Regions from separate parts of the Paenibacillus sp. FSL M8-0212 genome, predicted to be linked through region 1. Evidence: riboswitches for the same ligand, from Rfam matches in the RefSeq annotation. Region 1 holds a riboswitch; the other holds the start of a gene.
What was found. Region 1 has a riboswitch for FMN ahead of ribD (bifunctional diaminohydroxyphosphoribosylaminopyrimidine deaminase/5-amino-6-(5-phosphoribosylamino)uracil reductase RibD). Riboswitches for the same ligand answer to the same signal wherever they lie in the genome.

Region 1 (12,260 bases):
TTGGGCGTCTATTTCCTTGTCCAGCTTCAGCAGCGCCATGTCTGTCACCGGGTCTGTCTTAATAATCTTTGCCTTTACAGGCTTACCCAAGGAACCCGGACTCGCAACAGTCAGTGTGCCTTCATCACCATCAGACAGTTCAGCATAACTCTGAACGACATGATAATTCGTGAGCACTTCATCCTTGGAGATCAGTATCGAGGTACCAACATCATAATATACCATATCGGGTTCATCCTGCTTGACCAAACGTACATTCACGACTGGAAAAGAATCCGCTGTGACTGCCATTTGTGCACGCAGCTGTTTGTCGAAGTAACCTGTAAAATGTATCGTCTGAACGGCTTGAGCTGCCGCCAGCCCCGTTGACCCTGCGAGCATTGCAATAGCAAGCACGCCTGACATTCCGACACGGAGCATTCGTTTCCAACTCTTCTGCATGTCTCACTCTCCTCCGCTATTATTCTAGCATATCTAATATATCGGAAGGAAAGGAGATATCTTTTAACCAAAAACGAGCAAACAAATGGCAAGGGCAGCAATAAAACCAACGACATCGGAAAACAACCCTACTTTGAGTGCATATCGACCGTTTCGTATACCTACAGCCCCAAAATAAACAGTCAGCACATATAATGTGGTATCTGTACTCCCCTGAATCGTAGATGCCATACGTCCGATCATGGAGTCAGGGCCATGGGTTTTGATCAGATCGGTTGTAAACGCCAGAGAGCCTGTCCCCGTTAAAGGACGCAGTATTCCGAGTGGCAACACTTCGCCTGGAACACCCATCCAGGACACCAGCGGAGCGAACAGGCTAATCACAAAATCCAGTGCACCCGAGGCACGAAATACGCTGATTGCGACCATCATGCCCACGAGATGCGGAATAATACTGATTGCAGTAGAGAAACCATCCTTGGCCCCATCAACAAAGGATTCGTAAACCGGGACCTTTTTGGTAAACGCATATAATGGAACAAACGCGATAATAACCGGGATGGCCCAGACGGAGATCCAGTTGATGAAGGTTAACAAAGGTGCTCATCCTTTCATGCCGGGATTGCCACTTTTCGGTATGCGCGGCGGTTTGTGTAAAGCCCTGTTCCGATACCAGCGATCGGCGATTATAGCAGCAAGTGTAGCGATAATGGTAGCCATCAATGTTGTTCCCACAATCTCTGTTGCATTGGCGGAATGATAGTTTAAGCGGATGGCGATCAGCGTTGTCGGAATAATGGTAATACTAGCCGTATTCAGAGCCAGTAAGGTGCACATCGCAGGAGAAGCTGTTTGTTTGTCCGGATTAAGCTCCTGCAGTTGTTGCATGGCTTTGATTCCCATCGGAGTAGCCGCATTTCCTAGCCCCAGCAGATTCGCACTCATATTGGAGAGAATATAACCCATCGCCGGATGATTTTTGGGCACATCGGGGAACAGGAAGCCCACAACCGGACCGAGCAGCTTGGCAATCCGGGCCAGGAGGCCAGCATCCTCAGCCATTTTCATCATGCCCATCCAGAACACAAGCACACTAATCAGTCCAAAACAGACCGTGACTCCCGTTGCCGCCCCATCAAAAGCGGCTTGCGTGACCACTTCGATATTGCCGTTGACGGCTGCAAAAGCAAATCCGATTAAAATCATGAGCAGCCAAATTAGATTAATCATGGATTATATCCTCCCTTCAATGACGATTTAGCTAAGGAGACAACAGGTGGCTTAACACGGCACGCCATGCAGCTGCCCAGGAAGAGACATCACCGATTCCACCCAGCGTTGCATCTTCTGTCTTCGGTTCAGGAGGAATATAACTGCCTTTGCGATACACCGGAATTGAGCCAACAAGTTTGCCGTCAAGCTGCATATCAATGCGACCTGCCAATCCGAACGAAGGATCTGTCGATTGTTCCTTGCCTTCGACTTTCGTTTCCGACTGGGCGCGATTTTCGTGCAGAATCAACTTTTTGGTCAATGAACTTTTCTCACTCTCGGCCAGAGGATACCAGAATCCCCGGCCCGTAACGACATCTGTATTTTGCACAGGCTGTTCTTGCTTCGCGATCTCTACCAAGGGGAAGTATTCAAACCCGAAATCAAGCATCCGAGCATGATCGTTCCAATCGTTTCCGTCGTTCAGCGTTACCGCGGCGAGCTGCTGTCCATTGCGTGTAGCCGAGCTGACCAAACATCTGAAAGCTTTCTTGGTGTAACCGGTTTTCACTCCATCTGCACCTTCGTACATCCGCAGCATTTTATTTTTGTTGTGCCAGGAGTATTCCCAGCTTTCATTGGGATTCGGTGCGGATTTGTCTTCCGTGGCTACGATGCGTTTGAACACTGGATTGTGCAACGCATATGCCGTTAATCTGGCCAAGTCATTGGCTGTGGAATAATGACCTTCTGCATCCAGTCCATGAGGGTTCATAAAATGAGAATGCGTCAGACCGATTTGCTCCGCCTTTTTGTTCATTAACAGGACAAAACCTTCTTCCGATCCACCGACATGTTCTGCGATCGCAGAGGCCGCGTCATTGCCTGAACGGAGCATTAGCCCGTACAACATGTTTTCAAGCGTCATCTCTTCACCTAACTTCAGATAGAGAGAAGATCCTTCTTTGGCAAAAGCTGAGGGAGACACTTTCACTTTTTCATCCAGCTTGCTGTGTTCGATCGCTACGATTGCTGTCATGATTTTGGTCAAACTGGCAATTCGCAGTTCCTTATCCCCATCTTTGCTGTATAAGATCCGGCCTGATGTGACATCAATGAGAGCAGCGCTTTGCGCATGTGTAGACGGACCTTGAATCGTTGCCTGGGCTTGAGTAACCCCTAATGAAGACAGCAAGAATACAGGGATAAGCATGCATGCAAGAACTTTCGTTATTTTTCGCATCAATTCATTCCTCCGGGTCACTTGGAATCTTGTACTATCTTATGTTCGGACAACTTGGAGTATGTCCCATAGGGTAAAAACAGCAAAAATCCCTCACGCTTGAATGCGGGAGGGATCATGACGAAATGATTCAGCTGTACGTTGATGGATCTGGTGTAACCGGTACACCTGTAGCATTCGCTGGTGTTGTATTCCGTTGGAACATGCCTTGAATTCGGTCCAAAACATAAGGGGTGGAGTCAATGAGTTTCTCAAACAGATGTGTGGAGTTATCGAGTGGTACAATGTGTACCCCCTGTTTACCTACCACCAGGAACGCAATAGGACGTATGGATACACCGCCGCCGCTACCGCCACCAAACGGAGAAGCAACTTTAGCTGAACTCGCATGTTCAGTAGAGGTACCCGTAGCACCACTTTTGCCACTACTTTCTCCATTAACGTGAAAATCACTACCACCGGCAGCAAATCCGAATCCTACCTTACTTATTGGCAGAATCACGGTACCATCTGGTGTTTCGACTGCATCGCCAACAATTGTATTGACATCCACCATGGCCTTGATATTTTCCATTGCGGTTTCCATTAAGCCTTGAATTGGATGATCTGACATTTATATTCCCTCCAGTTTCAATGTAAGCTAGGTTTGATCTAACCATATCATCCCCAAACTTGAAGGGACTTATGTAATAAGCATTTTAAATACACTCACCAAATCCCAACCTTACATTCCCAAAAACAGACCGACTATGATGGGTTTTTATACTGTTGTCCCACTAAGCTTTTTCTTTTGTTTCTCCTTATGCCTGCGGCGCTGTTCCTGAAGAAGTTTGAACCACATCCGCCATCCGCCTTCAACTTGAAGCACACGGGTGAGTAGTGTAACTCCAGCAATCAGAACGGCTGTAATCCGAATTTTCACTCTGAAATCGAGCTCCGTCTTAAATTCCATTTCATCGGACCATACCGGCATAACCTGAAGCACGGGTGTTTCATCAAAGCGGATCTGATAGGTGAGAAAACCAATAATAATGGACTTGATGCTCCATACCCAGCCCGTCAGCACCGCTGTATATGCAGCATCACCAACGCCGATGTGGGTAGCCCAGGACAGTTGAGTCATATGTACGCGTGTGAGTGTTTGCTTCAGCCACAGCTTGAGCGCGTCCGTTGCCCTAAGCATAATTTTCACATCTTTAGCCCACTTCTTGACTTTGCGTTTGTTGACCCGCTCACTTCCCTGGGCCTCACCTCTCGAATGATTCATGGATTGTTCGGTCTTGACCAGAAAACCTTCCTTCATATTACGAAAAACAATACTCGGGATCTCATAGTTAATCCGCACAATTCCATAGAGAAGACGAACATTAATATTGGCGTAATCATCACTTTTATGTTTACTGAATGTAAAATGTACATGAACATTTGAGATGAGGACTGCGGCAATCAGCAATGCGAACAACAAACCGATTCCTCCAAGCCAAATCCACACAGGCCTTACCTCCAAGCCCTCAATTCTTTTCTCGTCTAGTATGACACTCTGAATAGGAAAAAATTCACGTCTGACCTAAAAATCCCATTTCATATTTGTATGGAACCGGTCCTTAACCTTTTATATACACAAATTGGACTAAAGATTAGTTACACTGGTCACTCCGATGACAGAATAACCTTCCGATCGCTGTTATCCCCAGATTTTTTTGATTCCCTTTTCTAAAGGGTAAATCCGAGGATAAGCATATGCTTCCGATGCAGCTTTCTTTCAAAAAGCTTTTAGGCGAACACTCCGTTTCTTCAGATTATTTCTGTCCTCTCCGTTATGTGTAATGTTTAGTTCAATTTATAAAAAAAGGCACAAAAAAACCGACTACACTTTGGGTGTCGGTTAGTATGAGCTTGCAAAATTAGAGTGAAGAATCCGTATTATCGTCTTCGTTGTCGATATGACTTAGGTCATCCGCCGGATCAGCACTTTCCGGTTCCAGTTGTTGCAAATCCAGTTTGTTGAATAACATTTGTGTCTCTTCCTCCAGGTTCTCCGAATCTTCGAACAAGCCTGGTTCCGGAAGGTCTTTAATTGAAGCCAGTCCGAAATAATCCAGGAATGACTTGGTCGTTCCGTACAGAATTGGTCGTCCGATCGCCTCGGCTCGTCCCACTTCAATAATCAAATCCTTATTCACAAGTGTATGGATGGCCCGCTCCGATTTTACACCACGGATTTCCTCAATCTCTACCCGTGTAATCGGCTGACGATACGCCACAATGGCCAGCGTCTCCAGAGCCGCTTGGGATAAGGACGTTCGTGCGGGAGAGTATGCCAGTTTCTCAAAATATACAGCGTGGTCAGGCAAGGTGCCCAACTGAACTACACCAGCGATCTTGAGAATCTGTACACCTCGTCCCTGCTGTGAAAATTCATGAATCATCTCCTCAATCGCGTCCGTTACAAGTTCCACTCGCTGGTCGACGATCTCGGCGATTTGTTTGATACTCAGACCCTCTTCTCCGGACAAAAACAGCAGGCCTTCAATAATCGATTTCAATTTCGGAAAATCCATGATTCTTTGTTTCCCCTCTCCACTCCATAACGATATCCTCAAACATCCGTTCCTGATAACAGACAATCTGCTTCATCTTCATCAGTTCCAGCACCGCCAGAAAAGTGACAACAATCTCATGGCGATAGATATGTTCATCCATCAACTTGGAAAATAACAGTCTGCCTCCCGGCCCCATACTTTCCAAAGCGCCGATGACATCCCGTATCCGGTCCTTAACCGAAATCTCATCCCGTTTGATCCGGGTTACAGTTGTACGCTTCTCAGCCTTGCGTAGCGCCTTCTGAAATGCTGCAATCAGGTCAGAGGTGTGTAAACCCTCAACCGGGTTCGATTGGGCTTCTACGGGCATATAGGGGCGCAGATCCTCGGGCTCTTTGGAAAATATAAGGCTGCGTTCCCACTCCCGTTCATGAAGATGACGCGCAATTCCCTTGTACTTGCGATATTCTATCAGACGTGCAATCAGCTCTGCACGTGGATCATAATCTTCTTCTTCCATAAAATCATAATCCTCGAAGTCCTCAATGACCGGTGGTTTAGGCAGTAAAAGTTTGCTCTTGATCGACAGCAATGTTGCTGCCATGACCAGAAATTCACTCGTAATATCCAGTTCCAGTTCCTGCATCGAATGCAGGTACGCCATGTATTGATCGGTAATATCGCTGATGGGAATATCCTGGATATGAATTTCAGCCTTGTCAATCAAATGAAGCAGCAGATCCAAAGGCCCTTCAAAAGTCTCCAGTTTGTATGTAACTACCGTCACTAGACGAATCCTCCCGCCAGAAAAATACAAAACCCTGCTAAGCCGTACGAATCCGGTTTCCCGTGTTCGTCTGCGCAAAGCAGGGCACTACTATTAAATAAGCACTATTTTAGCTGTTTCGTCAAGTTTGCCATCTCAATTGCCGCCGTAGCTGCATCCCAACCTTTGTTACCCGCTTTGGTTCCGGCACGTTCAATCGCTTGTTCAATATTTTCTGTTGTAACCAATCCAAAGATTGTAGGCACGCCAGTTTTCAGGTTGATTGCTGCTACCCCTTTAGCCATCTCGTTGCACACATAATCGTAATGCGTAGTGGATCCACGAATGACAGTTCCCAGGGTAATCACCGCATCATACTTGCCGCTCTCCGCCATTTTCTGCGCAATCAGAGGGATTTCGAACGCTCCTGGAACCCAGGCTACATCCACTTCATCATCCTGCACGCCGTGACGTTTGAATGCATCAAGCGCTGCGCTAAGTAATTTACTGGTGATGAATTCGTTGAAACGTCCAACGACAACTCCATAACGTGATCCTTCTGATACTAAATGTCCTTCAAAAAATTGTGGCATTCAAGTCATCTCCCTAACGATATAATGTAATGTAAGTAACGGAAATCCTAATTAATCTCTTCCATAAATTACATGGTGAACGTTATTCATCTAAAATATATTTACTGTTCGTTTTGTTCGATATCATCAAACTTGAGCATATGCCCCAGCTTTGCTTGCTTTGTATGAAGATAAACCGTATTGTCCTCGTTCTCTTCCATCTGGATCGCAACACGCTCTACAACTTCAAGTCCGTATCCTTCAAGGCCTTTAATTTTACGAGGATTGTTAGTTAACAGTCTGATCTGACGAACCCCAAGGTCTTTCAGAATTTGAGCGCCAATCCCGTAATCACGCAAGTCGGCAGCAAATCCCAGCTTCAGGTTTGCATCCACCGTATCCAGACCTTCCTCTTGCAGCTTATAGGCTTTGAGTTTGTTGATTAGCCCAATGCCCCGGCCTTCCTGTCTCATATAGAGCAGTACGCCGTTGCCTTCCTCGTTAATCTGTTTGAGTGCCGCATCAAACTGAGGACCACAGTCACAACGATGGGAATGGAATACATCACCAGTCAAACATTCAGAGTGCACACGTACAAGTACGGGTTTGGAACCATCTATTTCACCTTTGACCAAAGCCACATGCTCCTTGTTGTCCACAGCGTTTGTATAAGCCACCGCTTGAAACTCGCCAAAGTCCGTTGGCATACGTACAGCCACTTCACGTTGGACCAGCTGCTCTTTTTCGTTACGGTAACGAATCATGTCCTGAATACTGATCAGCTTCAGATCATGTTTGCGGGCAATCTCTTGCAGATCCGGAAGTCTGGCCATTGTGCCATCTTCCTTAATCACTTCACAGATCACGCCTGCGGGATATGAACCACACATAATGGCCAAATCTACCGCCGCTTCTGTATGCCCGGCACGACGAAGTACACCGCCATCTTTTGCAATCAGCGGAAACATGTGACCAGGCTTACGGAAGTCCCCAGCTTTCGCTTCAGGATCGATCAGACCTTTCACGGTAATAGAGCGTTCATGTGCCGAGATACCTGTTGTCGTATCTTTGTGGTCCACAGAGACGGTGAAGGCTGTTCCATGGAAATCCGTATTTTGTTGAACCATCGGTTTCAGATTCAGTTCGTCCGCACGTTGTTGTGTAATCGGAACACAGACCAGACCTCTACCTTCAGTAATCATGAAATTAATGACTTCAGGTGTCGCCTTTTCGGCCAAAGCGATAAAATCGCCTTCATTCTCCCGATCTTCATCATCCACAACAATGACGGGTTTGCCACGCATGAGATCATATATGGCTTCTTCTATCGTATCCAAAATGGATTGTTCTGACATGGGTCCACCTCCAGTTTATTTCTGTTTCTATTTATGCAAATCCGTGATTGGAGAGAAAATCTTCACTGATACTGCGCGGCTTGCCAGCACCCGTCTCTCGATGTCCTCTCCCATACTGGAGCAGATGATCCACATATTTACCCAAAATATCGCATTCGATATTAATGGTATCCCCTGTCTTTTTCACATTTAGTACAGTTTCACCAATGGTATGCGGGATTATGGAAACCGTGAATGCGGTATCCGACGTATGGACAACGGTCAAGCTAATGCCATCCAGTGTAACCGATCCTTTGGGAATCAGATATTTGAACAACTGGTGATCATCAGGTTTGATCTCAAACACAATTGCATTCTGATCACGTGTTATACTGCCAATCACTCCGGTACCATCGACATGGCCCTGAACGATGTGTCCGCCAAAACGACCGCCGGATTGCATGGCCCGCTCCAGATTAACTTTACTGCCAGATTGCAGCTGACTGAGATTGGTATGGCGATAGGTTTCAGGCATTACATCGGCGGTAAAACCTCCACCTTCGAGCGTTGTCGCAGTTAAGCACACGCCGTTCACTGCTACACTATCACCAATCTTCAGATCGTCCATGATGGCGGAAGCTCCGATATTCAGGACCATCGCTTCGCCTTTCCGACCAATACGCCGGATCTGACCAACTTCTTCCACCAAACCGGTAAACATGCTGCCGCCTCCCTTCTTTAATTTATAAAGAGTCTAACTTGTTTCTTTAAAATTCATTTATTTATTCAGGCCACACCGGAATACCGCCAATGCTGATATTATCTCCAACTTTTTCGATCTCCAACTGATTCAATTGAATCGCCTGATTCATACGTTCCACACCTTCGAAGCGGAAGCTTCCAGGTGTATCATAACCGCCTACAATCTTCGGTGCGATAAACATGAGCAGTCGATCGACCAACCGTGCCTCCAGCATGGCTCCATTCAGAGTGCCCCCACCTTCAAGCAAAATCGAACCAATCTCACGCTCACCCAACTTGCTAAGTCCGCTTAACAGATCCACACGTGGTCCAGGACCACAGCGTATAATCTCAACACCGTAAGCTTCCAAACGTTCAGCAGCTTCAGGACTGGCTTCGTCTGTGGTCAGCACCCATGTTGGAGCAAGACCATCCTTAACCATTTTGGCACCTACGGGAAGACGTAACTTGGAATCCACCACAATGCGCACCGGACTAATGCCTTCCACTTGTAAACGGGTTGTAAGTTCCGGATTATCGGCAATCACTGTGTCGACGCCAACCATAATTCCCTGGTGACGATGACGAAGGGCATGCACAATCTCACGAGCGGGCTCGTTGGAGATCCACTTGCTGTCTCCGCTGCGAGTAGCAATTTTGCCATCCAAAGTAGTAGCCGTTTTCAGTGTCACAAAAGGTAGACCCGTTGTTATAAATTTAATGAATTTTTCATTCATGCGTCTTCCACGCTCACGCAGTACGCCAACTTCAACTTCAATGCCTTGTTGACGAAGCATGCTGATGCCTCTGCCGGATACTTGCGGATTTGGATCTTCACAACATACGACAACACGTTTTACCTTTTCATGAATCAGGCGTTCACTACAAGGTGGCGTCTTGCCATAATGACTACAGGGCTCAAGTGTAACGTATACCGTACTTCCTTCTGCATCGCTGCCTGCCATGTTAAGGGCATGCACCTCCGCATGACCGGTTCCACGTTTCAGATGGCTCCCCAGACCTACAATACGACCTTCTTTCACAACTACACATCCAACGACCGGATTAATCCCCGTCTGTCCTTGTGCTCGTTCCGCCATATCCAATGCCAGTGCCATATAAAATTCATCATTGATCATTTCCAAATCCGTTCACCCCGCGGTTTAAAGTCTTGTTTATTAAAAAATCCCCGTCGAACAATCAGTTCGATGGGGATGATGAGAGACAAATGTCACCAGCAGGAGTGAAATGGATACAGCACGCCAACACTTTGCCCAAAACTTCATTTCGGGCAAGTGAAAATAGACACATACCTTAATGAACATCAATTACAGGTAAAGAGCTTTTATAGTGTGGCATATGTATGGAACTGTCCGGCGTAACCGGATCTTCCCTGCACAGTGCAAGACATTACCAATGTAGACTGTACAGCAATACTCCTGCTGAATGCAAACCTGTTAGGTCTGCACCTCTCCTTCTCCCATCCAGACTATACTGTCGGTTCTGGAATTACACCAGATCAGCCATCTGCCATAGGCAGACAGGTCACGGACTTTGCATCAAGTGCTGGACATGTGTCCTTACACTTCCTGCATCACCGCCGGTAGGGAATTGCACCCTGCCCTGAAGGATTGCTTTCGTTATTACTTGGATGTTAGCACTTTAATGCCAAAAAATCAATTGTTTTTTGTTCCTTTTTGTCACATACTAACTTTTAATAAGCTAAGAAACAACAAAAAACCGCTTCCTCTTAAGGAGGCACGGTTTTTGCTTGGAGGCACATTTCACATCCATCGCAGCATTCTACATATCAGGAAAACACCAGCTCGCCATATGCTTTAATTCTTTGGCATTGTGGAATGGAGTGCGATCAGGTTCTTGCAGGGGCGAAGTCGGAAGCGGGAACTCTCTTGCCACCCTTCTGACCCAACTTGTGGAATCAATCGCAATAGCCGAGCATTTCCAGCGTCCATTCGCTCTGGGTCGAAACGTCCCATGCAAATCTGCTTTTCCCGGCATCTCTGGAAAGACTCCATCCAGATATTCAACGATGACACGCTTGTCTCTGACTTCATGACAGTATACAGTCACCCATACACCTTCCCGAACCCGAACAGCATACACATCTCCAGACTGTACCTCCCCGGTACCTGCATCAGGAGATGCCTTTGGTACTTTTCCGCGAACACTTCTCTTCTTCTCCAATGCTCCTAAGATCGTGTCCTTTACAGCTGGATTCTCATCAGGCTTATCCGCAAGAGATATATTACTCAGATCAAAATCATGAAATATCTTGTTCAGGTTGTTCTCATTGATTCCGACAGATGAATCCCACCACGCCAGAGGGGCCTGCACTTCAACCCGAACATTGGGGCGTGCGTCACGTTGCATGTAAGTGGTGAATTCCGTGATCATTCCAGGATGTTCCGGCGTATCCAATATGCCAATCAGAGCTAACGTCTCAAGCAAATCACGGTAGGCATATTCCTTCTGTGTAGGCAAAAGACGTTCCTTCTTGAGCGCTACTGCTGCCTTGCTGTAGCGTGTTTTGGGAGGTAATTCGCGCAGCACTGTTAACACCGCACGGAATGTCCAACGGTCGTAATCATTGGGTATTGGAAGCTCCTGCGCTGCAGCCAACTCTCGAAGTGCCAGCACATATCCAAAAGGATCACCGTCCAACGGGGTTCCATTGGTCATGCGCCAATACCATTGCAGCGTCGTGTCGGTTGCTTGATCTACACTTAACCCGCAGATCTTGCAAGTGTTCGAAGATGGATATGGCGTATGTCCATGACTTGGCATACTGCTCGCAATAAGCTTGCCCGTAAGCAACGAGCGCCAGATCATGGGTGCTGACCACAAAGAGGATACAAAAGCCTGCGCTGCATCATTCAGCGTCCATTGATTCGCAACTTTTTTCAGCTCAGTAATCGTTTCATCATGTTGGGGACGTACAAATCGATTCGGTTCATGCCCCGCTGCCTCAAGCGCTTCTCGATCCTTTACGGATAGACTATCCGGAACGACATGGCGCGATGCCTGCAGTTCTTCATCCCACAACGTGCGCTCACTATAAATTTGTTTTAACAAGCTTAGCTGAGTAACCGTATCCAAGGTTTTATTCATCCTTTCTAATCATCGATTTCAAGTATGTAAAAAAACAAAAAAAGTGCTTCTATAAAAAGAAGCACTTCATGTTTGGATCCAGTTAAGGTGAAGGTATTAAGCTTCTACTACTTCAACAGTTTCCATTTTGTCTTTACCTTCTAAAGCGTCCACGAACTCCATACCTTTAGTTACTTTGCCAAATACAGTATGTTGTCCATCCAAATGTGGTTGCGGTTGGTAGCAGATGTAGAACTGGCTTCCACCTGTGTTACGGCCAGCATGTGCCATAGCAAGTGT
Region 2 (12,260 bases), 420 kb from region 1:
TACTGGCATGAACGTAAGTACACTTGGATTTGGCGGAGCGGAAATAGGCAAAAATGTATCCAAAACGGATGTAGCGACATTGCTGAATAGTGCCCTGGATGCGGGATTAAACGTAATTGACACGGCTGAATGTTACGGTGACAGCGAGGAATTAATCGGTGAGGTGCTGTCACATCGACGTGATGACTACTATTTGTTCACCAAATGTGGACATGCTGCCGGGGTCGAAGGTCCGGATTGGGATGCCAAAGTACTGGAGCAAACGATTGACCGTAGTCTGAAACGGCTGAAAACCGACTATGTGGATGTTATACATCTGCATAGCTGCTCCGAAGAAGTACTCCGACAAGGAGCAGTAATCGAAGTACTACAGCGTGCCAAGGAAGCAGGAAAAACCAGATTTATCGGATATAGTGGTGATACAACAGATGCGCTATATGCGATTCAGACCGGAGTATTTGACAGCCTTGAGACTTCATTAAATATCGCAGATCAGGAAGCAATTGATCTTACGTTGCCTGAGGCGAGAAAGAGAAACATGGGTGTTATCGCGAAAAGACCTATTGCCAATGCGGCCTGGACGTATGAAACACTTTCGGAAGAGGCTTATCCATTTATATACTGGAAGCGCTTAAGCGAACTTAACTATGGTTTTCTGGGTGAAGATGCCCAGGCATCAGTGGAGACAGCACTGCGATTTACACTAAGTACCGAAGGTGTAGATACGGCTATTGTAGGAACAGCCAAGCCCAATCGCTGGCAGCAAAATGCCGACCTTGTGGCTAAAGGGCCACTTCCGCAGGAACTGTATGATGAGATTAGAGCACGATGGAAAGAAATCGCCGGAGCAGATTGGACTGGCCGGACTTAATTTGGAAATATTCGCGAAGTCGCCATTATGGCGGCTTTTTTTACGACAACATAAAATATTTTCAACATATGAAAAATTCACAACAATGATTGGAAAAGAGACTATTAAGAATACTAGATAATTATGCCTATACGTCAGCCTAGTCTGAAAACAGGTGAAAAAGGATAAAAGAGGATAAAAGAGGATGAAAGAGGATGAAAGAGGAAAAATCCCAGGAATTAGCCCCTTCTTTAAAACAACTCTAATTATAAAAAACGATAAGGCTATTGAGATAATACGAAAAATACGAAAAAGAGGCAGTCTACGTTCAATTTAAAAGAAATAACGACTTATTTTATAATATTTCAACATATGAAAAATTCACAATAGAAAGATCATTTTCTCACCCTAGTTACCATCTCTAATATAGTCACATCGACGCACCACCAAGTTTAAAAGGAAAACCATTTTAAGCGATTGAAGTCAATACTTTTTTTTGCGGATTTTAAATAGGATTGGAAATATATCTTTATGAATGATGCTTAAAAGCATACAGCTTAAATTCATCATCAGAATAATATTAACATATTAATTATTATGTAAACCAATAACAATTCTTTTGGCAATACAGACATAAAACCTCCATGACCTGTAAATCGTAAGGGGATAAGGCAGAAGGAGGAGCTTCATGAAAAGTCAGCAACACCGTAAAAACGACGACGAAAAACTAAGTTGGGTCAGCCTATCCTTGTTTGGCGCGGGTTGCACACTGGGAACGGGATTTTTTCTAGGGACCAGTCTGGCGATCCATTGGGCCGGCATATCCGTACTTATATTGTTGGTGCTGGCGGCAGCAGGTACTTACTTTGTATTTGGTGCGCTGGCACAGATGACGGCAGATGATCCTAAGGAAGGCGCTTTTCGAACGTATGCGGGCGAAGCATTCGGGCCTTGGGCTGGTTTTGGTAGTGGATGGATGTACTGGTTCTCTGAAATGCTCATCATGGGCAGCTCATTAACGGCACTTGGGCTGTTCTCTCAATTCTGGTTTCCCAAGTTTCCACTTTGGGCATTTGTTGCGATCTATGCCGCTATAGGTCTGTTCATTGCTGCACTGGGAGCGAAGGGATTAACCAAAACGGAGAATATTCTTGCTGTAATCAAACTTGCTGCAACGGTTGCATTTATAGCTATAGCAGGAGCGGCTTGTCTGGGTTGGTTACCTGTAAAAGTAACACCCGAGCAATTGAAAAATGAATGGTTCCCGCATGGAGGTAAAGGGGTATGGACCGGTTTCATCTATGCATTTTTTGCTTTTGCCGGGATCGAGGTTATGGGTTTGATGGCTGCTAACCTAAAAGAACCAAAAGATGCAGTGAAATCAGGTCGAGTGATGCTGTTATCGGTGAGTACACTCTATGTGATTTCAATTGCGTTGATCCTGTTGCTTGTGCCTTCAGCTCAGTTAACCCCAGATGAAAGTCCGCTTGTCAAAGCCATGTCAACTATTGGATTCACCGTTGTGGTCCACATTCTCAATGGAATTCTGATTATAGCCGGATTCTCGACGATGGTGGCTTCGTTATATGCCATTACGTCCATGTTGGTGAAACTCGCAGAAGATGGAGATGCACCAAAGCTGTTCACGAAGACCTGGGGGAAAAAGGACATGCCACTTCAGGCATTGTGTTGCACAGCGGCCGGATTACTCCTGTCTACGTTGATGGCATTATGGATGCCCAAGAGTCTGTTTGAATATGTGACGACGGCAGGTAGTCTGGTATTAATGTATACATGGCTACTCATCTGCATCACGTACATTAAGAAAATGAAGCCCGTGAAGTGGAATCGCATCAAAGTGTGGATTGCCATAGTATTAATTGTGGCTGCTGTGGCTGGGACAGCGATGGAAAAAGCCAGCAGAACGGGTCTGCTGGCAAGTGTGGGACTTTTGGTGTTCCTTGGGATCATCACGTATGTTGTTCATAAGGTACGTGGCTCGAAACCACCGGAGTCAGCACCATCCAAACCATAAGCAACTCTCAGCAACTTTTGTGGAGGTCGTACAACGGATTAATGAGTGCTTTAAGATTATTTCGTCAACTTGCCTAGGGCTTGCTTCATCCGCATGAATGGACATTTGGAAGGTGTCTGCTCATCATCAGGCAGGAAATACTGTTTCCATTCCAGATTATCCTGCTGACCATACCACATCAGCGAAGGGTGAGCAGGTACAGCATCATACGCAGCGAGACGTTTGCGAATCAAGGTTTTCATTTTACGGCCAAGAGGGGTGTTGTCATTAATGGATTCGAATACCCACCGCGGTTGAAAAGCAAACATGAGATAAGGAAAATGACGGCTGGCTCGGAGTTCATGTGCAGGAGTTGCACAGAAACAAAAGTAAGGCTCTCCGCCAAAGCAAAACTCCCATGATGAATCATGAGGATCGGTTGAAATATGTTCCGGCCACGGCTCGGTATCGTGTGAACTTACCCGATTAAGCATTTGCCAGAATAACGTCTGATATTGCTCTACGGTTGTATGATTTTTCAGATCGCTTGGCGTCTCACAGATCACGACCATGGAAGCGTAATGACCGGTGTCTCTGGAGACAGGACCATATTGTCTAAGCAGATCGGCCATATCTTCGGCAGCATGTTCAGATCGGGGGTCACACGTAAATCCGTACCTCAAATGTCCTGACAGAAACCCCATTCGTCCAGGTACACATGGATACGTATTATCTTCGTCGGCGATCATTTTACCAAATTGCGAATAAGCGTCCTGCTGCCAAGATGGAAGACGCTCAAACAAGGTGTTTATTTCGTCGGCACTATACAGCTCCGCCATTGATTCCCAACTCCATTCCACATGATACCGTTACAGTATTAATGTGGGGGAAGTTGGGTGACTGTCCAGCCTGATTTTGTTGTCAGAAAAAAATGGAACGTATAGCTTCGTACCCAAAATACAAACCAAATCCGATCAGGCAGATTCCTGAAATGATAGAGATCCAGCGCAATACATTCTCACTGCTATGTTTGTGGAATCGACTGGCCATGCCAGCCATAATAACATCCCACACCAGAATACCAATGAATATGCCTGAACTGTAGAGCAGCAAATGAGCCGTGTCCGTATGCTTCACAGTTGTCGCGAGAATAGAGCCATAGATCCCAAGCCAAAATAAAATATTCAGTGGATTGGACAGGGCCATCAAAAATCCGGATATAAATGATTTCCGAACAGTCGCTTCCGCAGTAGATGTACCTTGAATGCCTTGCTTCAGCTTCGAGATCGTTTCCACTCCCGTGTAAATCAGAATAAAACTGCCAAATGACCAGAGAAAAGAGCGCATGAACGGCGTGTCCAGAAAATGGGCAACTCCAAAATAAATCAGTAGCATATACACCAAGTCTGCAAACATAGCGCCGAGTCCTAGAATCCAGGCATGCATGAAACCGTGGCGGGCTCCACGGTCGAGTTGGGCGGCGTTAATCGGACCAATTGGAGCGGACAATGATATTCCCAGAATGATATAACTGAACAGTACAGACATAAACACGTTCACTCCTTAACGGGTTCGATGAATTGTACCAGTTGTCACAGAAAAGGGGTACAAGTCATCGTATTCCCGCAAGGAGTGAATTAGAACAAACTACTTTTATCTCATACTGTGTAAAGGCCTTGTTATTCTGTTAAAGTTCCACATCCAATTGAATTGGGGTGCAGTTGTAGCCGTTGCATGAGCTTTCTTCACAAGGACAGGCGGAGAGCCCAATTGTGAGATCCATTAATGCCTCCATCTCGATATAATCACCTGCTCGAGAGTCGGGAGCTACAACATCAATTTTGCCTTCACTGTCTACAACGGACTTCATAAACAGGTTAAATGGGTAGTGTTGATCTGGTGGTAGAATCCCGAAGGGTTCCAGTGCCGTGTTCAGATTGTGATAACAACTGGCGTGATCCTTTTTGTCGTATAACACCTCATACATCTCTGGACGACAAGCGGAGTTGAAGAAATCATGTACCCCAACGGTGTCACGGACAATCTTGAGTAAAGGTTGATATTGATTGGAATACACCAACTGTCCCGGTTTAATTCGGTAAGTACGCAATACGTCCATTGTCACGCCGGGGTCCAAGCGATGGTTAGCATCTGTAGCATCGTATGCCACAAAATCAATGACTTGCTGTCCCTCCAAATCCGTTATGCGTAGTAAAGAACCTTTGCTTACTTTCAAGGCATATCCCGTTTTGGCTGGGATACGATAAGACTGTTTATGGCGCTGATTCGTATTCATCTGTCACATTCCTCCGCTACTGTTTGCTTTCAGTATGCGGAGCAGATGAAGCTTTCATGCACTGTTATGGCGATGTACTCTACTCAGGCAGGAACATCCAATGGTGAATTTAACACAAACCACATTATACGCCTTTATGCTGGAAATAGTGGATTACCTCTCATCCCGATCCAGAGGTCTGATTGTTCAAGCTGTGCAGCCAGATGTAATAACCAATCTTCGCGTCCTTTGGTTGCCATCACTTGAACACCCATTGGCAAACCTTCAGGTGACATATGCAGAGGTACACTTATCGCAGGCTGGCCTGTCAGATTTGCAAGCTGGGTGAAAGGTGTAAACGTAAGACTTGGCTCAAACATTTCATAGATGAGTTGCTGTTGCTGGGTCTTGTCCAATTCACTAATTCGCAACAGATTACGGATCTGTTCGTCATGAGGTGTTAATTCACCAATCTTAGGCGCAGGAAAAGCATTAACGGGTGTGACGTAGAAGTCATAACGCTCAAATAAGGTGGACATCTGAGCTGCAGCTACATCCCATTCAGCTAAGCTATGTACAAATTCGGCAGCGGAAACCTTCTTGCCTGCTTCAGCCAGAACCCAAGATTCGATCTCCATATCATCGGAGGTCAGAGCCCGGCCCATGGATCGTTCCATGGAAGAGATCATCGCGGCCATCTCACCACTGTTCATCATGTAATAATTCTCCATCAACCGAACTCCATTGACCGGACTCAGCTTTTCTTCAACATGATGACCTTGATCTTCCAACCAGCGAACGAGTTTGTATACAGACTCTTTGGCTTCTACGCTGACAGGTGTTCCCACGGGTGAATCCGTTGTGTATGCAATTTTCAGTTTGCGTTGATGTGGATAGCTCATATCAGCCAAGTAACTGCCTGGAAAGAGTGGAGCATGGAACGCAGCTTCGGGCTGAATGACTTGTAACGTATCAAGCAATGCAGCACTGTCCCGAACCGAGCGAGAGAGGGCAAAATCAATCGATGCGCCTTGCCATTGACGACCAACTCCCGGTCCTACAGGTGTGCGCCCGCGGGTTGGCTTCAATCCAAACAATCCGCTAAAGGAAGCCGGGATACGAATCGAACCTCCTCCGTCACTGGCTCCGGCAAGAGGAACAATACCTGAAGCTACAGCGGCAGCGGCACCACCACTTGAACCACCTGGGGAGTGATTGATATTCCATGGATTGCGAGTGGGACCATGAAGACGGGGCTCGGTAATATTTTTCAAACCAAATTCAGGCGTATTGGTATGTCCTATGAAGATAAAGCCTGCATCACGGAGTCGAGTGACAAAATTGGAATTGCGTAATGCACGATGCTCGCTGAACAAACGGGAGCCTGAAGTCAGAAATTCACCTTCCAAGGATTGCGAAATATCTTTCAAGAGCAGGGGAACCCCGGCAAAAGGTTGTTCTCCAGGGCGAACCAAACCGGCTTCCTCACGTGCGCGAGATTCATATGTACGAATAACCGCATTAAGTTGCGGATTCACTTCTTCAAGGCGTGCAAACGCCGCTTCCAGCATTTCAACCGGGGATACCTCCCGGGATCGGATCAGTTCAGCCAAACCTACGGCGTCGTAGGAGGTATATGAGAATGAAGACATCATGATCGTTCCTCTCTGAATATAATTCATCTGTTTATTCCATATGTCATCGTACCACCGGATTAGATAAAAGACAAAACATAGAAGAATTGTAGTGCGATGATATGCATACTCGTTATAGGTTGGAGGGAAAAGAGGGGAGTATTTGTATTTGCGATATAGAAATAAATCATAGGGTTAATAGCTCATATTGCTAATTGAGAAAATGATGGAGTAATATCGAGTCATGGAAATAAAAAACCACTGCTCATCTAATGTGATGTGCAATGGTTTTATTTTTATATTTGACTATTGGTTAATGTGTGAACCTCAGATAAATCCACTTACTCTGTACGCAGCTTCGGAGCCGCATCGGCCGCAGTTGATGATCTTTCCTGTTGTCTGGAAATGGCGAAGAGGGCCACCCAGATCAGGATAAAACCAAGCAGCTGCTCCCATGTAATCAGTGTACGGAAAGCAATCCAGTTCACCAACACACCTGCCATCGGGAAGCTAAGTTCTGCAAGTGTTGCAACAGATGCTTTGGTTGACGACAGACCTTTGTAATACAACAGAAGACTGAGCAAACCTGGTAACAATGCTTGGCCGAGAATGTTGAGGATGACAGCAGTCTGTTCACCCGTTCCGGACGGAAACGTCCATGCCGCACCTTCGTTCCACGTCATAAAGATCAGGAGCGGGAGAGCAACGACAAAGCGCAGGGAGGTGACCGTTTCATAACGCGCCTGCCCCAGCATCAATCTGCCCATAACGGTTGAACCTCCCCATAAGGCAGCAGCCCCAAGGGATAACAAGCTTCCAGCATGAATCCAGTTGTCCCAGTTACCTAATGGCAATGTGAAGCCAAATGTAAGCAGGTAGGTTCCTGCTAATGCTATGAAGAACAATCCACCGAAGCGACGAGGCAACGTTTCTTTTAATAACAGTTTAGCTAGCACGATAGCGAAGAGTGGTTGCATTTTTTGCAATAACAGCACCGTATTCGGATCGTTATGTGTAAGCGCCATGGTGAACAATACCGTTGCAAGTGCTGATCCTCCCCATGAGATAAAGATCACGGCAATCCAGTGGCGAGCGCGCAGGTTTTTCAGATCAGCCCGAAATTTCCACAGCACGGGTATGGCAATAAGACTGACGATGATGTGTTCCACCAGTACAATCTGCGTGGATGTCATCGTGTTTAGCAAAATAATGCGGAAGAGTGGGTCTACACCCCATAAGGCGGCGCCGAGAACTACAAGCCAGAATCCGGTATTACTTCGTTCCTTGCGGTAAACAGGTGATGCTGCTGATGTCTTTTCCATATTCAGGACTCCTTCGTCAGAACACGGAATCTTCAGTTGGCAAAATCGACAAAAGCCCCCGTTTTGGTATATACCAAATAAACGGGGGCTCATCCAAGGACATGCGTCAGGAAAGAGGCCTTCCCGTGAACGGCATGTCAATGTGTTGATCTTCTCTCATCCGGACTGTACCGTCGGCCTTGGATTCACACCAAGTCAGTCGCTAGATGTCCTTCGTTAAGAACAAATAGCGAGTCGCGGGCTGGTTCCGAAGAACATCACCGCCGGTTGGGAATTGCACCCTACCCCGAAGATCCTATTCAATTATATAGTGTGTTGAACAAGCTGTAACATTAATAAGTTCATCTTATTCCTGTAAGCGCTAGCAGTTCAAGCATTTTTTTTAGAAAACGATTTTCCAGCTTCCTTGCTGTCTGCGAAGGAGCACGATTTGACCTGCGTGATACGCATCATGGAGTACCCAGCGAGCTAGTTCGTGTGCCCATTTCTCTTCGGAGTCCATATATGCGGCTTCAAGATCTGACTCTTGTAGTGCAGCTAATTGATCTCGCAACTGTTGGGCTAATCGAGTTGTACCCTGTAGCAGTGTATTCCATCCGACTGCGTCCGTAGGATCTCCGGAATTCCCAAATGTGTATTCATTGGAGTCTACAGCAGGAAGGGTAGGCTCCTTACCTTGCATGCGACACAATAAGCGATGGTTGTAATAATACATATGGTTAACCAACTGCCAGATGCTTAATCCCCCTGCGGGTGGAATCCAGGCTGCTTGTTCTGCTGTAAGACCCTCCAAGGATTTCGACAAAGGTACAATCCAATTACATTGATCCCAGGTATCATCCTTTTGAATAAGTAACACATCTAGTGCTGTTGTTTTTGTCATTGCCTTTTCCTCCTTGCGTATAATTGTGATTTGTGATGTAACTAGCTAAAACTGATTAATAAGGTTACACTTAATATAACACATCAAAGATGAGTTGTAACCTTCTTTATATAATTAGATGGTTACACTGAACGGAGGTATATATGGACAGGTTATGGACCGATTTTGTAAACAGCGATTATCACGACTGGCGTGGGGGAGATCGATCGGAGGACAGACTGGGGAAGGCGAGCTGGCAGCAAGACTTTCTGGAACGATGGCAACTTAACGCTTCTGTTCCTGCATCTCCGGAAGATGAGTTGTCGATGAGAAACTTCAGGAATGAATTGATGGCTCTTGGAGCCCGCTTGTCTTCTGGAGAATCATTAACAGATATAGAAAAACAATGGTTGAACGGCGTTATGGAAGCAGGGCATGTGAGAAGAACATTGACTACAATTGATCAGGAACTGAAACTCCAACTGGTAGCTGTAGAAGCACATTGGCATCAGGTTATGGCTGAGGTGGCAGCTGACTTTGCTTTGACTTTGGTGGAGGGAGAAGCGGGGAGGATTCGGGTCTGTGATAATTCGGATTGTCGCTGGATGTTCTATGATGATACCAGAAGCAGAACACAGAAGTACTGTGATGATAAGATGTGTGGCAATCTGATGAAGGTTAGAAGATTTCGGGCGAAACGCAAATCCCAAAATTGATAAATACTAACAATAACTATATAATGTATATATACTAGCGAAAAAATAGTCAGAAGCAGTACAGATTCGTAAGCAGGATGTGATCGTCTTTCAAACCAAATTAGATGGGAGATGTGTCTTGTGAGGACAAGTTATCTGTTGAAAAATGGCTGTGTGTTGTCGATGGATGCTCGAATTGGACAGTATAAGCGGGCGGACGTTCTGATTCAGGATTCGCTGATCATGGCGATCCAGCCCGACCTGGATATTCCGGATGCGGAGGTCATTGATGCTTCATCGATGATTATTATGCCTGGGCTGGTGGACACGCATCGGCATATGTGGGAATCACTGGTCAAAACAGCGGGAACCAACTGGTCGTTACCAGTTTATTTGCAAAATCTCTATTATGGTGCGATGGGAAGCAAGCTCCGTCCACAAGATAGTTATATTGCCAACCTGCTCGGTTCCTTGGAAGCGCTTAACGCAGGAGTGACGACAGTAATGGATTGGAGCATGCCGTATTCCCCTGACCATACGGATGAACTGATTCGCGGACTTCAGGATGCTGGCATTCGGGCGGTATTTGCTCATGGAGTCCCTGGTGAGACGGACTACTGGAATCGGGATAGTCAACTCACGTATTCGAATAATGATGTGAGAAGAGTCAAAGAACGTTATTTTTCATCACGGGATCAATTACTTACCTATGGGTTTGCCATTCGTGGCCCAGAATTCAGTCATTGGGATACAACCGTGAAAGAGATCGAACTAGCACAAGAACTGGATGCAATCTGTTCCATGCATGCCGGATTTGGCAGTTGGGGATCTGTGGATCGCTCGATTAGTCACTTGTACGAAGCGGGACTGTTAAGTCCACGGGTGAATATCGTTCATGGTAACACTATGGGCATGGATGAATACAAAATGTTGGCAGATAGTGGCGCTTCCTTGTCGGTCACACCTGAGATTGAAATGATGATGGGTCATGGATATCCGGCCACCGGCTATTTTCTTGAACATGGGGGAACCCCTACACTTGGTGTAGATGTAGTGACGTCCACAGGCGGAGATATGTTCTCGCAGATGAAGTTTGCACTTCAGGCTGAACGATCCAGAGCTAATGAACAACTTCTGCAGCAGGGTGAGATGCCTGGTGAGTTGAACTTGCAGTCCAGCCAAGTGCTGAGATTTGCTACTTCAGCTGGTGCCCAAGCATTGGGATTGGAGCAGAAGGTGGGTACGTTGACCCCAGGGAAGGAAGCGGATCTGATCATGATTCGTACCACCGATCTGAATATGTTCCCCGTTCATGATCCAATCGGCGCTGTTGTGCAATTTGCCAATCCATCCAATGTGGATACGGTCTTTGTGGCAGGTAGACTCGTGAAGCGAGAGGGTAAGCTGTTGAATGTTGATCTGGATGCGATTCGTCATGCGGCGATGCAGAGCAAAGATTATTTGTTATCCCAATACCGGATGTCGGACGCGGAGAGAATCGCTTTTTCATAATTTACTTTTTCATAAAAGCCTATATAAGATCAGTTCGTATTTTCATATACACCTCTAGCTGTATAAAGAGGAAAGGAAGAGCCATATCATGCGATGTGGCTCTTTTACATGCCTTCATATCGTCGAATTAGACAGGATAAGGGAGGAAGATACAGCGGAAAAAGACGAAAAAAGCTCTCATTCTTGTAACTTCAGATAACAAGGGATTATAGATGTTTTTTATAAAAATTAAGGCTTATAAAAACTGCGCATAATATAAATTATACGCAGTTTTGTTTTAAATCCATTTTCATATTCAACCACGTGCAACAGATCATGATAATTTTCGCGGAAAAAGAACAAAATAAGTGATCTTCAAAAATAAATTTAATCAAGCAACGCGATAACGTGTAGAATTCGATAGGTTTTTATAGGTGATCGATAAGATAGAACAAATGACTTTTTCATAGAACAGATGGGAAGCCATCCAATCTCTGCTACATCCATAGCACATATTGCACATTCAAGATTCATGACGAGAGGAACATGACTATGCGTGAGAACGAACAACGATCTTCATTATTTCGTAAGAAACCAATTGCCTCCGGGGGCGATAACAACAGTGCATTGAAACGGGCGCTTGGTCCATTGGACTTAACCACACTTGGCGTAGGAGCTATTATTGGTACCGGGATTTTTGTGCTGACCGGTGTAGCTGCGGCAACGTATGCTGGCCCTGGCCTTGTACTGTCATTTTTACTGGCAGGTATCATATGTGCATTCGCAGCATTGTGTTACTCGGAATTTGCATCAAGCATACCGGCATCGGGTAGTGCGTACACGTATAGTTATACGGCTTTTGGCGAAGTGATTGCCTGGATTCTGGGATGGGATCTGATATTGGAGTATGGATTCGCGAGTGCGGCGGTAGCCAGCGGATGGTCTGGATATTTCCAAACGTTATTGTCCGGATTCGGGCTGGAGTTACCCCATGCGCTTACGAGTGCGTTCAGCCCGGAGAAAGGAACCTATTTTGACATCACGGCTGCGGTCATTACGTTAATTATCACTTTCCTGCTTACCCGAGGAGTGAAGGAAGCGGCTCGTGCGAACGGAA

Region 2: another riboswitch for FMN. It lies ahead of MKX68_RS24110 (DMT family transporter); the one in region 1 lies ahead of ribD (bifunctional diaminohydroxyphosphoribosylaminopyrimidine deaminase/5-amino-6-(5-phosphoribosylamino)uracil reductase RibD).

What each region holds. Positions count from the first base shown of each region.
Region 1 is NZ_JBBORP010000001.1:5,043,667-5,055,926, reverse strand. It holds gene MKX68_RS22320 (S1 family peptidase) at 1-441, opposite strand, end outside; gene MKX68_RS22315 (spore maturation protein) at 505-1,038, opposite strand; gene MKX68_RS22310 (nucleoside recognition domain-containing protein) at 1,045-1,671, opposite strand; gene MKX68_RS22305 (D-alanyl-D-alanine carboxypeptidase family protein) at 1,703-2,896, opposite strand; gene ytfJ (GerW family sporulation protein) at 3,027-3,509, opposite strand; gene MKX68_RS22295 (DUF2953 domain-containing protein) at 3,657-4,388, opposite strand; gene scpB (SMC-Scp complex subunit ScpB) at 4,801-5,457, opposite strand; gene MKX68_RS22285 (segregation and condensation protein A) at 5,426-6,226, opposite strand; gene ribH (6,7-dimethyl-8-ribityllumazine synthase) at 6,331-6,798, opposite strand; gene MKX68_RS22275 (bifunctional 3,4-dihydroxy-2-butanone-4-phosphate synthase/GTP cyclohydrolase II) at 6,900-8,132, opposite strand; gene ribE (riboflavin synthase) at 8,164-8,832, opposite strand; gene ribD (bifunctional diaminohydroxyphosphoribosylaminopyrimidine deaminase/5-amino-6-(5-phosphoribosylamino)uracil reductase RibD) at 8,894-9,997, opposite strand; FMN riboswitch at 10,321-10,487, opposite strand; gene MKX68_RS22260 (hypothetical protein) at 10,656-11,945, opposite strand; gene MKX68_RS22255 (peptidylprolyl isomerase) at 12,078-12,260, opposite strand, start outside.
Region 2 is NZ_JBBORP010000001.1:5,459,905-5,472,164, forward strand. It holds gene MKX68_RS24075 (aldo/keto reductase) at 1-871, shown strand, start outside; gene MKX68_RS24080 (hypothetical protein) at 1,056-1,187, shown strand; gene MKX68_RS24085 (amino acid permease) at 1,539-2,885, shown strand; gene MKX68_RS24090 (YqcI/YcgG family protein) at 2,942-3,703, opposite strand; gene MKX68_RS24095 (LysE family translocator) at 3,786-4,412, opposite strand; gene MKX68_RS24100 (urea carboxylase-associated family protein) at 4,552-5,160, opposite strand; gene MKX68_RS24105 (amidase) at 5,295-6,791, opposite strand; gene MKX68_RS24110 (DMT family transporter) at 7,115-8,095, opposite strand; FMN riboswitch at 8,240-8,393, opposite strand; gene MKX68_RS24115 (DinB family protein) at 8,478-8,978, opposite strand; gene MKX68_RS24120 (CGNR zinc finger domain-containing protein) at 9,122-9,673, shown strand; gene MKX68_RS24125 (amidohydrolase family protein) at 9,785-11,164, shown strand; gene MKX68_RS24130 (amino acid permease) at 11,696-12,260, shown strand, end outside.